DNA from 2 places in the Moraxella nasibovis genome. Region 2 is predicted to be linked to the other one. Evidence: riboswitches for the same ligand, from Rfam matches in the RefSeq annotation. Region 2 holds a riboswitch; the other holds the start of a gene.
The links. Region 2 has a riboswitch for thiamine pyrophosphate ahead of LU290_RS10005 (ABC transporter ATP-binding protein). Riboswitches for the same ligand answer to the same signal wherever they lie in the genome.
Positions count from the first base shown of each region.

Region 1 (7,490 bases), 150 kb from region 2:
TTACAATCAAAACCCAAGCCCAAAGCCGCCAAATCGCCACAACTTCGGATAAACTTTGCCAACATTTGGGCTTTGGATTATAATAGTCATAATTTCCACCAGATTTTGAGAATGTTTATGGCAATTTTACCAATTTTACACTACCCAGACCCACGCCTGCGGACGGTCGCCGAAGAAGTCACCGTCATTGACGACACCATCAAGACACTCATCAAAGATATGTTTGAGACCATGTATGACGCACGAGGCATTGGGCTTGCGGCAACGCAGGTAGATAGGCATGTGCAAGTGGTTACGATGGATTTGGCAAAAGATGGCGAAGAGCCACAGCCCAAGGTCTATATCAACCCTAAAGTAACGCCACTGACCGAAGAGCTTGTTCCTTATCAAGAGGGCTGTCTGTCCATTCCAGAAGTGTATGACACGGTGGAACGCCCTGCTCGTGTGCGGATTGATGCTTTGGACGAAAATGGGCAGGCGTTCAGCGTGGATGCTGACGGGCTGCTGGCGGTGTGCATTCAGCACGAGCTGGATCATTTAAAGGGCATTGTGTTTGTGGATTATCTTTCTCGCCTAAAACAAGACCGCGCGCGTGATAAAGTGCGCAAAGTCATTGCCAAAAGAGGCTAGAAATCACCTCCAAGAAAAAACCCAAGCTCATCACTTGGGTTTTTATTTTTGTTGCAAAAAGCTTAGTCAAAGCCAAGTCGCTTTAAATCATCAAACCTCCCCCAAAAATCCGCCACTTTGCCTTGCCCACAGCCCTGCATAAATGCCATTTTTGGCGATCAGTTCCTCATGACTACCCATCTCAACGATTCGTCCTTGATCCATGACCACCAGCCTATCCATGCTTGCGATGGTGGATAAACGATGGGCGATGGCAATCACCGTCTTGTCCGCCATCATGTCGTCTAGGCTTTGGGTGATGGCGTGTTCCACTTCGCTGTCAAGGGCACTCGTCGCCTCGTCAAGGAGCAAAATCGGAGCGTTTTTGAGCATTACTCGTGCGATGGCGATGCGTTGGCGTTGTCCGCCAGAGAGTTTGACACCACGCTCGCCCACTTGCGTATCAAGCCCTGTGTTGCCGTGCTTGTCTTGTAGCGTCTGGATAAAATCCCAAGCGTGTGCCGCCTTTGCCGCCGCGATAATCTCATCGTCAGTCGCATTAGGGCGACCGTAGGCGATGTTCTCTCGCACGGTGCGATGAAGGAGCGATGTGTCTTGGGTTACCATGCCGATGTTTTGGCGTAAAGATTCTTGGGTAACGCCACTGATGTCCTGCCCATCAATGCAGATTTGACCGCTTTGCACCTCATAAAATCTAAGCAAAAGATTGACCAAAGTGGATTTGCCAGCACCAGATTTACCCACCAGCCCCACTTTCTCGCCTGCACGAATGGACAGATGAAAATCATTCAACAGACCAGCTTTATCGTCCGTTTTGCCATAATTAAACGCCACACCATCAAAGACAATCTCGCCACGCTGAGCGTTCAACACTTTGGCATCTGCCTTGTCAGTAATGGCGTGTGGCGTGGTCAGCGTACTCATGCCGTCTTGCACCGTACCGATGTGTTCAAACAGGCTTGCCATCTCCCACATGATCCACTGAATCATGGCTTTTAGACGCAGTGCAATGCCAGTCGCCACAGCGATCGCACCCACCGTTACCTCGCCCACCATCCACAGATACACACCAATCGCCGTGCTACCGACAATCATCAAAAGCGACACCGTCTCTGTGGTCGTCCCCAGCACCGACACCCACCGCATTTGTGTATGCACAGTCAGCATAAATTCTTGCATGGCGGACTTGGCATAGCGAAGCTCACGCTGAGAGTGACTGAACAATTTCACCGCACCGATGTTGGCATAAGCGTCCGTTACTCGCCCTGTCATTAAGGCACGAGCGTCCGCCTGACTGCTTGCCGACTGCCTTAGACGTGGCAAGAAGAATCTCATCATCGCAGCCACCACCATCAGCCACAGCACAAACGGCACAAACAGCCAAATATCCAAACCCAGCAAAATCACACCACTGGTGATCAGATACGCCGACACGAACGCCACCATCTCTGCCATCGTCATGATGGTATCACGCACCGACAACGCCGTTTGCATGACCTTGGCTGACACTCGCCCAGAAAATTCATCATGATAAAACTGCATGGACTGACCGAGCATGTGCTTATGAAACCACCAACGCAGTCGCATGGGTAGCACGCCTTGTAGCACCTGAAATCGCACCAAATTACCCACAAACTCGCCGATAATTGACAGCACGCACAGCCCCAACATCATCATGATGACCTGCCCCTTTTCCTGCCACAGCGTGCTTGGCGTATAGACCGTCAGCCAATCCACCACATCACCTGCCCAAGCAAACAAAAGCGAGCCAAACACCCCCAAAAGCACCGAAAGCACCATGCGAATAAAAATCCACACTCTCGCCCCTTCACTGCACGCCCACAAAAAAGCCAGCAATTTGCCACGAGTCATGGTCGGCATGGGACTGTCTGGATAAGGGTCAATCTTGCGTTCAAAATAAGAAAATAAGGACATATAAAATCAAACTTCTAAAATTCTAAAAATCTGACCATTATAGCAGAATTAGGCGTAACTGTTTGTTGTGAAATTTTTATGCCCATTGAATTGATAAAGCAATGCAACTGTCGTAGGTTGGGTTGAGCGATAGAGAAACCCAACATTTTATTATAAACCATTGAATTTTTTGGATTTATTCAAGCATAACTCAACCTACGACCAGTCATCACACTGCCTTGTACAACTCTCCGCCACTTTCGGCAAATTTCTCTTTCATTTCTTCCATACCTTTGGCATACTCACGCACATTTTGGGTAATTTTCATCGAGCAAAACTTTGGACCACACATCGAGCAAAAATGAGCCGATTTATGAGCCTCTTTTGGCATGGTTTCATCGTGCATACTACGAGCCGAATCTGGGTCTAATGCCAAATTAAATTGGTCTTCCCAACGAAACTCAAAACGAGCTTTCGACAGAGCATTATCACGCACTTGGGCAGACGGATGCCCTTTGGCAAGGTCGGCGGCGTGAGCAGCGATTTTATAAGTGATGATGCCGTCTTTGACATCTTTTTTATTCGGTAAGCCCAAATGCTCTTTTGGCGTGACATAACACAGCATTGCCGTGCCATACCAACCAATCATCGCCGCCCCAATTGCACTGGTGATATGGTCATAGGCAGGGGCGATGTCGGTAACAAGCGGTCCTAGCGTATAAAACGGAGCTTCGCCACAATGTTCAAGCTGCAACTCCATATTCTCCTTAATCATGTGCATGGGAACGTGTCCTGGTCCTTCAATCATCACTTGTACATCATGCTCCCACGCTCGTTTTGTCAGCTCGCCTAAGGTTTTTAATTCGCTAAATTGAGCCTCGTCATTGGCATCTTGGATACAGCCTGGTCGCAAGCCATCGCCCAAACTAAATGACACATCATAGGCTTTCATAATCTCGCAAATCTCATCAAAATGGGTATAAAGAAAATTCTCCTGATGATGAGCCAAGCACCATTGAGCCATAATCGAACCGCCACGAGAGACAATGCCCGTCAAACGATTGGCGGTAAGTGGCACATAGCGGAGCAGAACGCCTGCGTGAATGGTAAAATAATCCACGCCTTGCTCGGCTTGCTCAATGAGCGTATCTTTAAAAATCTCCCAAGTTAAATCTTCCGCCACGCCATTCACTTTTTCAAGCGCCTGATAAATCGGCACGGTGCCAATCGGTACAGGCGAATTACGAATAATCCATTCTCGTGTTTCGTGAATATTTTTCCCTGTTGATAAATCCATAATGGTATCGGCTCCCCAACGAGTCGCCCAAGTCATTTTGGCAACTTCTTCATCAATGGACGAGCCAAGAGCGGAGTTACCAATATTGGCGTTGATTTTGACCAAAAAATTTCGCCCAATAATCATCGGCTCGCATTCTGGATGGTTGATATTACACGGAATAATCGCACGCCCCATCGCCACCTCAGAACGCACAAATTCAGGGGTAATTTCACGCAAATTATTCGCCCCAAAATTCTCGCCTTGATGCTGGCGAGTATCGACACCTGCACGCTGTTTTTGGTTTTCACGAATGGCAATGTATTCCATTTCAGGGGTGATAATGCCCGCTCGTGCGTAGTGCAGTTGGGTGACATTTTTGCCTGTTTTGGCTCGGCGTGGCTTAGAGATGTGGGCAAAACGAATATTTTCGGTGCGAATGTCATTTAGACGCTGTCGCCCAAATTCTGATGATAAATTTGGCAAAATTTCGGTGTCATTTCGTTCATCAATCCAGTTTTCACGCAATTTAGGCAAGCCTTGATTTAAATCAATGTTTATATCGGGGTCGGTATAAACGCCTGATGTATCATAAACCAAAATCGGCTCGTTTTTTTCATAGCCGTCTTTGGCGAGACCTGTTGGTGTATCGGTTAGGGAAATTTCACGAAATGGCACACGAATGTCAGGGCGTGAACCTTGTACATAGACTTTACGAGATGCGGGCAAAATGCGAGTTAAATCTTTGGCATCTTGTTCATGCTGGTTGATGATGTCGGTTGGGGTTTGATTTGCGGTTTGGCTCATCATAAAATCCTTAAAAATGGCTAAAAAACAAATCAAGCCATCAAAAATCTTACGATGAATATGGGGTAAAACAACCGTTCGTGGTGAGCTAAGTCGAACCATAACGGTTGTTCGTTACCCTTCGACTTGGCTCAGAGCGAACGAACATTTTTTATTCTAACCCAAAGATTTTAAATAACTTGATTTCCTACGACAGTATGAACTGTATCAGGTTCAACGGATTGCCAATGGCTCTCAGCGATTTTTGCTTTTTAAAAGCACAACCGCACTCCGTCAAGTTAAGTCATAGCATAACAAAAATTACAATTGACAAATCGGCGTTGGTGTTACTGTATAGCGATATTGAATAGATATTTGAAGTGGTAGATTTGGCAATTGATGTTCAAGCACCAATGAGTGTTTTGGCTGTAATGATTCGACAGATATAATCGCTTGATCGTATTTACCTTCGGCTTTGAGTAACAATCCTTGTTTGGTTGGTGTGATTGTATCAACAAAAGGTTGTGCCGTTTGAAAATTCTCCGATTTGCCACAATTAAATACATAGCGTTCGGAAGTGAGATTACCTTTTTTATCTTTTTTGAAGTTGATTACAAAAAACATCTCTTGCATGGGCTCTATCGCAGCCCAATATCCTTGAAAAATCTCATTAGGCAGGGTGTTTTTATTGCTTTTGGCAATCGCTGGAGGGACATTTGCCATAAATAATAAAAACAAGATTGAAGTAGCAATGAGTTGATATGATGCTCGTGATGTCATGCGGAAACCCTTATGGAAACTGTTAAAATTTTTCGCCAGATAGGTTGAGGTCTTGGATTTGTAAATCGCATTTAATTTAGTTTAGAATATAACAAAAAATTGCGATTGACAAATAGGTGTATAATTTAAAACCTGCTTATTTGCCTAGCGATTTTATCTTTTTAATTCAATTTTTTAAGTTAATCTTAATTTATAGATAAAAATCTCAAACCGCCTTGATTACAGCATTTTGCCAAATTAAAGGGGTATTTTAGCCAATTTCTCATGAAATTGTTAAAATTTTTACTCAAAATAATGAAAACAAACAATTGAAAAAATCATAAAACACCCAAAAAATCATGCTATCATAAGCATTATTATGACAATTTTTGTTAAGATTTTATTATAAATAGGAAATCAAAAATGCACATTTTAGTCTTGGGCGGCGGCGTGATTGGCACAACCACCGCTTATTATTTGGCAAAATCTGGGGCAAAAGTCACCGTCATCGAGCGCCAAGCTGATGTCAGCGAGGAGACAAGCTTTGGCAATGCAGGGCAAATCTCCCCTGGCTACTCAACGCCTTGGGCGGCGCCAAAAATCCCACAAAAGGCGGCAAAATGGCTCATGCAAAAACACGCGCCACTTGCCATTCGCCCAGATGGCACGAGCTTTCAGCTGGCGTGGATGCGTCAAATGCTGTCCAACTGCAACGCCAGCCGATACAAGATTAACAAAGAACGCATGATGCGAGTGGCAGAGTACAGTCGTGATTGCATCCGCTCGCTCCGTGATGAGATTGGCATTAATTACGAACACCGCACAGGTGGCACTTTGCAGGTGTTTAGAAAGCCTGCTCAGCTAGAAGCGATGAAACTTGACACCAAAGTTCTGGACGAATGCGGCGTACCTTATGAAGTCTTGGACAAGGACGGACTTATCAATGCCGAGCCTGCCCTTGCCCACGCCACAGCCAATCTGTTGGGCGGACTACGCTTACCCAATGATGAAACGGGCGACTGTAATTTATTCACCAAACGCCTTGCCGAACACTCTAAAACTTTGGGCGTAGAATTTAAATTTAACACCACCATCGAAAAAATCATCACCAATAATCAAAAAGTAACAGGCGTCATTGCCAATGGCGAAACTTTGACGGCAGACGGTTTTGTCTTGGCATTAGGCAGTTATTCTCGGGCGATGGCAAAGGATTTAGGGCTTCATTTGCCTGTTTATCCTGTCAAGGGTTATTCTTTGACCGTGCCAATCGTGGACGAAACAAAAGCACCCATTTCTACCGTGCTCGATGAGACTTACAAAATCGCCATTACTCGCTTTGATAATCGCATTCGTGTGGGTGGTATGGCGGAATTGTCAGGCTTTGACAAATCCCTAAACCCTGCTCGCCGTGCCACGCTAGAAATGGTAACCAAAGATTTGTTTGATGGTGGCGACTTGGCGAATGCCAAATTTTGGACAGGACTTCGCCCAATGACTCCAGACGGTACGCCGATTATCGGAGCGACCAAGTTTGATAATCTATTTATCAACACAGGACACGGCACGCTCGGCTGGACGATGGCGTGTGGCTCTGGTAAATTATTAAGCGATATTATTATGAGCAAACAGACCAAGATTAGTATTGATGGCTTAAATATTGACCGTTATCGGTAATTTTTAGCTATGGGTGTTTTTGTTGGCACGGGCTTTTGGTTATTGGTGGGTTTTATTGCCTATGGTTTGCATCAAGGCAATGCCCTAAATAACAAAATCATTGTCGGCTTATTAATTGGCTTTTGGCTGATTGGCACTTTTGTGATTGGCTATTATTATATAATGGGCGATTATTTGTACCATAATGGCAAAGCACAAAAAGATTGTGGTATTATTATTTATCCTGATAAGCCATTAACCGCACGCCAGCAAAGAAAATCTGTTACCAATCGCATCACCATTCAAAGCAGCAGCATAGACAAAAAATACCGTTTTCGCTATATTGATGATTATTATGCCAATAAATTTTCTTTTAATGGTTTTAAAAAAGGCGATAAAGTCTGTTTTGAATATATTGAAGTTGAGAACTTTGTTAATGGTTATCCTTATTGGCTAAAAAGTATTCATATTG
Region 1 covers NZ_CP089975.1:19,016-26,505, reverse strand. The annotation lists gene def (peptide deformylase) at 118-630, shown strand; gene LU290_RS00095 (ABC transporter ATP-binding protein) at 721-2,565, opposite strand; gene thiC (phosphomethylpyrimidine synthase ThiC) at 2,774-4,627, opposite strand; TPP riboswitch at 4,794-4,910, opposite strand; gene LU290_RS00085 (hypothetical protein) at 4,928-5,386, opposite strand; gene LU290_RS00080 (D-amino acid dehydrogenase) at 5,789-7,039, shown strand; gene LU290_RS00075 (hypothetical protein) at 7,049-7,490, shown strand, end outside.
Region 1: it holds a riboswitch for thiamine pyrophosphate, as region 2 does, so the genes downstream of both, thiC (phosphomethylpyrimidine synthase ThiC) here and LU290_RS10005 (ABC transporter ATP-binding protein) in region 2, are expected to answer to the same signal.

Region 2 (7,490 bases):
CACATCTGACTTAATAAGCCACCTACGCGCGCTTTACGCCCAGTAATTCCGATTAACGCTTGCACCCTCTGTATTACCGCGGCTGCTGGCACAGAGTTAGCCGGTGCTTATTCTGTGGGTAACGTCAGGGCTAATGGGTATTAACCATTAGCTTTTCCTCCCCACTTAAAGTGCTTTACAACCAAAAGGCCTTCTTCACACACGCGGCATGGCTGGATCAGGCTTTCGCCCATTGTCCAATATTCCCCACTGCTGCCTCCCGTAGGAGTCTGGGCCGTGTCTCAGTCCCAGTGTGGCTGATCATCCTCTCAGACCAGCTACAGATCGTCGCCTTGGTAGGCCTTTACCCCACCAACTAGCTAATCCGACTTAGGCTCATCTATTAGCGAGAGCTAAAAGCCCCCTTTCTCTCGTAAGACGTATGCGGTATTAGCTATCCTTTCGGATAGTTATCCCCCACTAATAGGCAGATTCCTAAGCATTACTCACCCGTTCGCCACTAATCATATCTAGCAAGCTAGATAATCATCGTTCGACTTGCATGTGTTAAGCCTGCCGCCAGCGTTCAATCTGAGCCATGATCAAACTCTTCAGTTTAATCTTTGTGTTGCCTAATTGATTATTTACTTAGAAAGTAAAATAAAAAGTTAGGACTTTTAATTTTGGCTCATTTATTACTAGCAAAATTTGCTCATCGTGTAAATGAATTAACTTTGAGTATTTTTGCTTGATAAATGATAATTTTTATATTATCTTGTATTAGCAAAAATCCACACAAGTTGTTCTTTAGTTTTGATTTTAAATAGTGTCTGATACATCGTCTGTATCATCAATCAAGGCTGACCATTTTATCACAGTATTTTGTGTTGTCAAGCTTTTTTAAAAAAATTTATTTTTATTTTAAAAAATGCTTTGTCGTCAGCAGAAATTTTATTATACAATATTTTGAATTGAAGTCAATAGCTTTTTTCAAATTATTTTATAATTGGTGGCGATGAAGAGACTTGAACTCTTGACCTCACGATTATGAGTCGTGCGCTCTAACCAGCTGAGCTACATCGCCGTTACAGGGTGCGAATTATACAGACAGTTTTATTCGCTGTCAATGGTAATTTTCATATTTTTAGAAAATTTTTAAAAAATTAGGCAAACCGATAAGCCGGGTTCTGTCGTGGACAATCATTCATCTAGGCGTACCATCGCTGGCACGCTCAAGCAACCTACCCGTGTTCTGAGCGGGCAACCCATTGAACACCTATTTGGTCTTGCTACGAGTGGAGTTTACCATGCCATGAACTGTTGCCAGTCATGCGGTGGGCTCTTACCCCACCCTTTCACCCTTACCTATATACATAGGCGGTCTGCTCTCTGTTGCACTGGTCGTGGACTTTCGCCCCCTAGCCGTTAGCTAGCACTCTGCCCTGTGTAGCCCGGACTTTCCTCCCCTTCTAATAGAAGCAGCGATTGTCTGGTCTGCCAATTGCTTATTATAGCATGAATTTTCAAAAATCCAACACTAGCCTGTAATTCTATGATACTTTGCCAAAAGTGCCGACTCATCTTCAATATGATCAGGGTCTTTTGGAATGCAATCTACTGGACAAATATCTACACACTGTGGCGTATCATAATGCCCAACGCACTCGGTACAAAGATCAGGATTGATGACATAAATGTCGTCGCCTGCTGATATTGCTTCATTGGGGCAAACAGGTTCGCACACATCACAATTGATGCATTCTTCGGTAATTTTTAGTGCCATTATTATTGATAATTATTGTTAAAGTAAAAATGGGTAAAGCAAAAACTAGTGATACTCAGGAAATTTTTCGGTAAAACCTACCAATACACAAGGTGGCACAAATTTGGACACATCGCCGCCCAATTTTGCCACTTCACGCACCAAAGTTGATGAAACAAAAGAATATTCTTGTGATGGCGTTAAAAATACCGCTTCAAAATTCTCATCAAGACTGCGGTTCATGTTCGCCAAGCCAAATTCATACTCAAAATCCGAAACCGCTCTAAGCCCACGAATCACCGCTTGAGCGTCTTGTTCTTTGGCAAAATCCACCAAGAGCCCCTCAAAACCCACCACCGACACACGCGACTCGCCTGCGAACACCGCCTTGACCATCGCCACTCGCTCATCAAAGCTAAACAACGGTTTTTTGTGATGGGCAAACGCCACCGCAATGACGACTTCATCAAACAATCGCAGAGCTCGCTTCACAAGATCAATGTGTCCGTTGGTAATGGGATCAAAAGTGCCAGGATATAGGGCTTTTTTTGGGGTATGTGTCGTCATTGGCTGATCATTTGGCTAAAAATAACTGCTTATGCTATCAAATTTTTGGCTAATTTAAAACCAATTTTACTTCTGTCTGTGTTTTGACTTTAAAATTAAACCAAAAACGCACCCATGAACAAGTGCGTTTTATTGTGGCGACATACTTAATAATAAGCAAAAATATCGCTTATGGTAGCTCTACCGCATATTCGCTCACATTTGGCAAACTTTTTACCAAGCCTTGCTCTTGCATGAATGTCGCCATCTGCTCATAGCGTGCTTGATCTAGAGCTTTTGGCTGTTTTGCCAGATGTGGCACAGTGTCCGCCCACGCCATGCGATTGAGCTCATTGTCCAGCTCATTTGGCTTGTAGCTCACGAAAATTTTCCATGCTTCGTCTGGATTTTGCTCAATAAAATCAGTCGCTTGGGTGATGGCTGTCATAAATCGTGCGTATTTTTCATCGCCGATGGTGTCTTTTTTTGCCACAAAAATCAGCTCATCATAAGCTGGCACGCCGTGCTGTTCTGGGTAAAACGCCACGCCTTCATGTTTTTCAAGTTTTAGCTGATTGAGTTCAAAATTACGAAACGCCCCAATCACGCCATCTGCCTGCTTGCTCAGTAGCGATGGCGACAGCGACCAATTGACATTGATCATCTGGACATCTTTTTCGCTTAAATTGGCAGATTTAAGCATGGTTTTTAGGAGCAATTCTTCAAAACCACTCACAGAATAGCCGATTTTTTTGCCTTTTAGGTCTTCTAATTTGGTAATGTTGCTGTCTTTTAGCACCACCAAGCTGTTCAAAGGCGTGTTAATCAGCGTGCCAATTCGCACCAGTGGCAAGCCTTCGGCAACCTGCTGTTGAAGTTGTGGCTGATAATCCACCGCAATGTCCGCCTGCCCTGCGGCAACCAATTTCGGTGGCATGGACGGATCGGCAGGCTCAACCACATCCACCGCCAAACCCTGCTCAGCAAAATAGCCCTTTTGCTTGGCGATGATGATGGCAGCGTGATTGGGATTAACAAACCAATCCAACAAAAGCGACACAGGCTGTGTGGTACTTGCTTGGGTTTGCGCGGCTTTGTCGTCTGCTTTTGGCGAACACGCCGCCAATAGAGCTGTCGCCAGCGTGGTTGCGATGATTTTTGAAAATTTCATAAAAACTCCTTGTTCATTTCATTTACCCAATGATTTGGTTGTTCAAATACTTTTTAATGCAAATGATTTGCCCATGGCACCCATCGTTTTAACAAATAATCGCCCAAAAAATACAAGCACAAAGCAATCACAAGCAAAACAAGTAATGCCACAAACATCAAATCCACCTGCATTCTGGCGTTGGCGTGCAACATCAAATAGCCAAGTCCTGCTGACGAACCCACCCATTCACCAACCACCGCCCCAATCGGTGCGATGGAGATGGCAATGCGAAGTCCTGATGCCAAAGCAGGCAAGCTGGCGGGTAATTTCACCTTTAATAACATCTGTATGGGCGTAATGCGATAGGTCTTGGCAATGTCCAGCCAAGCCACTGGTGTCTGACGAAGTCCATCAAAACACGCCGCCGTCACAGGAAAATAAATAATCAGCACCGTCATGACGATTTTTGAGGCAATGCCATAGCCAAACCACAGCACGAGCAAAGGGGCGATGGCAAAGACAGGAATCGCCTGCGAGATGATTAATAATGGCAATAACACGGACGAGACTTTCTTAGAGCTACTCAATATCAATGCCGACACAACGCCCATAGATACTCCAATGATAAGCCCAAGCAGGATTTCAAGCAGCGTGATTTTTGTGTGTTGCCAAACCAGTGCATGATGATCCAAAAACGACTGCCATACCAAACTGGGGCTTGGCAAAATATAGCGTGGCAACTCGCCAATGACGACCACCATTTGCCAAAGGACGAGCAAAATCACAGTAATGAGCGGAACTTTTAGCCACTTCATGACGCATCCCCTGACAATTCATGCAAAAGCTGGGCGTGCAGCTGACCAAAATTGTCGTCATCTAATGCCCTGATGGGGCGAGTTTGTGGACTGATTTTTGTGGCGATGGTGGCAGGCTGATGTTTTAGCACATAAATGTCATCGCTCAGACGAATGGCTTCTTGGGGGTCGTGCGTGATGAGTAACACGGTTTTATTACAAAGCAATTCGTACGCCAACGCCTGCAACTCATGGCGAGTAACCGCATCCAATGCCGAAAACGGCTCGTCCATCAGTACCAAATTGGCATCGCTCATCAGCGTACGGGCCAAAGCCACTCGCTGACGCTGACCACCTGATAATTGGTAGGGTTTTTTGTGCAAATGCTCGCTCATTTTTACCTTTGCCAATAAATCTTGAGCCAGACTTTGGGTTTGGGCGGAGCGTTTACCAGACAGATGGGCGAACAGTTGCACATTATCAAGCACCGAAAGCCACGGATATAGGGCATCTTGCTGTGCCATGTACGCCAAAGTCGTCCCAGTCGCCAGACGCACATCGCCTACAAAATCCGTATGCAGACCTGCAATGATTCTAAGTAGCGTGGATTTGCCCACGCCTGACGCACCAAGCAGACTGGTAAAACGCCCGTCAGATAGGGAAAAGTGAAATTGATGAAAAATGGACTGCTCGCCAAACTGTAGCGACAAATCACGAATGACAACTCGTTGCATATCAACACAACGACCAAAGACAATTAGGCATGGTTAGTTTCCTACGACAGCATTAACTGAACAGGTTCACGGGTATCATCTCAGCTCATCGCACCCCGACTAAATGAGAAAGATTATAACTTATTGCATCCAACATTGCAAAGCCTGCCATCAAAAAACCCTTTGCCAAACGATGACAAAGGGTTTTGGTGTGAATCATGAGTGAAAATCGGCAAAATTAACGCTTAGCAAAGCCTTGTTTTTGCAAATATTCCAACACAAACGGACGCACATCACCGCCAAAGGTATCGGCAATTTGAGCACGCCAATCCAAATCCAAGCCACGACCGTTGTAGTATGCTTTGACTTGTTCATTATAGTCTGCCAAGGCTTCATCGCTTGCCACTTGATAAGTGTCGGTAGAGACCAGCACTTCTAATGGCAAACGCGGACGCTGTGATTGGTTGATTTTAGATTCCCAGTCAGGGTGTCCCAAGCACAGACCAAACAATGGCACAACATGCTCAGGCAAGCCCAGCACTTCGCCCGCTCTGGCGATGTCATTACGCAGTGAGCCGATGAACACACCGCCTAAACCCAAGCTCTCGGCAGCAGCCAGCACATTTTGTGCCATCAATGCCACATCAATCGCCCCAATTAAGGTTACTTCCATCCAGTCTGTCTGCACATCGGCAAGCTGGTTGTGGCGCTTGGCATCCATACAAAATACCAAATATTCGGCACACGATTCCACATAGCCATGCCCCAAACGCTTGCCATCAGCCACCGCCTGCTGATACGCTTCATCGCTCATATCACAAGAAATCTGACGCAGTGCCGTGCGTTTTGCCGTATCTTTGACACGAATGATGCTAGATGCCTGCAAAAAGCTGGAAGTTGAGACCGCACGCCCCGCTTCTAAAATGGCGGTCAGCATTTCATCGGAAATCGGCTCGCCTGTGTATTTACGCACCGAACGATGATTGAGCAGAGTCTCTAAAGTAGGCTTGCTGTTTAGCATAAAAACATTCCTTAAATAAAGTCAATAAAATAACACGCCATCATGGTATCAATTATCCGTCATAAAGGCAAATTGAATTGATGGATATTTTGGTAAAAGCGACTTGTAACAAATGCACTACTTTATCCAAGCCAAGATTTTGTTATAATAGCAAAATTAAAAAAATATCGGACAACGAACATGGCAAAAAAACCAAGCAACCAAATCTGCGCTAACAAAAAAGCAAGGCATGAATATTTTATTGAAGAGACTTTTGAGGCGGGGCTTGCCCTAGAAGGCTGGGAAGTCAAATCCATTCGTGCAGGCAAAATGACCATCACGGACGCTTATGTGATTTTTAAAAATGGCGAGGCTTTCTTGTTCGGTGCGCACATTCAGCCACTACTGACCAGCTCAACGCACATCAACCCTGACAACATTCGCACCCGAAAGCTACTGCTCAACCGCCGTGAGATTGACAAATTATTCGGCATGGTTAATCAAAAAGGCTATGCGGTCGTGCCACTGTCTTGCTATTGGAAAGCATCTCGTGTCAAATGTGAAATCGCCCTTGCCAAAGGCAAAAAACTCCACGACAAGCGAGCCACCTTAAAAGAGCGAGATTGGCAAATGGACAAAAAGCGTGGCTTTAAGGCGGATTTTCGTTAATCACACGCCCAATCCCATCACAAAAAAAGGTCGCCATATTAGCGACCTTTTTTGTATTCATCAACAATTCACACCATTAGGCGAGCTTGCTCTTACGCATGGCAAAAACGCCCTGCCCAATCAAACACAAAATCCCCGCCCAAATCAGTCCGTAGCTTGTAAGCATGTCCCAAGTAAACACACCGCCCAATACCGTTACCGCAAGCACAAATAACAACGCAGGCTCCAAATAACCAATCAGTCCAAATAAGCTCACTGGCAAAAGGCGATTGGCTTCTAAATGCGACTGCAATGCCAAAATACTCACCACGCCCAGTCCTGCTACTTTGATGAGTAGCCAGCCGTCTTGCAATACCAAATGCACGGTCGCCATGTCATACATGAGCAAGTACACCAAGCAAAACGGCGCGATGAGTATTGCGTCCAAAAATAAGCCTGTAACTGCACGCACACCTTGGGCTCGTCTCATGGTGTAATAAATCGGATAGGTCAAGCATACCCAAAAAGTCGCCCAACTGATTTCGCCCGTGCGAACAATCTCTGCACACACGCCAGCCAACGCCAAAGCAACGGCAAGCCACTGAATCTTGGTTAATTTTTCTTTAAAAAACACAGCCAAACAACACCATCACCAATGGAAATAAAAAATAACCCATCGCCGCCTGTACACCTTGGTTATTTAGCGGTGCCCACATGAATAGCCACAGCTGGCTGGCAAAAATTGGGGTCGGTGCCAGTAGCCACAGCCACGACTTCACGCCACGCACCGCCTTTAAATCATCAACCACACCTTTCATCTGACCACTGACTGCCAAAAATGCCAGCAAACACGCCAAAATCATCACCATTCGCCACAAAAACACACTTGTGCCTG
Region 2 covers NZ_CP089975.1:2,097,924-2,105,413, forward strand. The annotation lists rRNA gene LU290_RS09970 (16S ribosomal RNA) at 1-597, opposite strand, end outside; tRNA gene LU290_RS09975 (tRNA-Met) at 987-1,063, opposite strand; RNA gene rnpB (RNase P RNA component class A) at 1,140-1,480, opposite strand; gene LU290_RS09985 (YfhL family 4Fe-4S dicluster ferredoxin) at 1,517-1,762, opposite strand; gene coaD (pantetheine-phosphate adenylyltransferase) at 1,808-2,308, opposite strand; gene LU290_RS09995 (ABC transporter substrate-binding protein) at 2,478-3,458, opposite strand; gene LU290_RS10000 (ABC transporter permease) at 3,512-4,255, opposite strand; gene LU290_RS10005 (ABC transporter ATP-binding protein) at 4,252-4,968, opposite strand; TPP riboswitch at 4,990-5,076, opposite strand; gene nfsA (oxygen-insensitive NADPH nitroreductase) at 5,186-5,968, opposite strand; gene smpB (SsrA-binding protein SmpB) at 6,149-6,616, shown strand; gene LU290_RS10020 (EamA family transporter) at 6,693-7,235, opposite strand; gene LU290_RS10025 (EamA family transporter) at 7,219-7,490, opposite strand, start outside.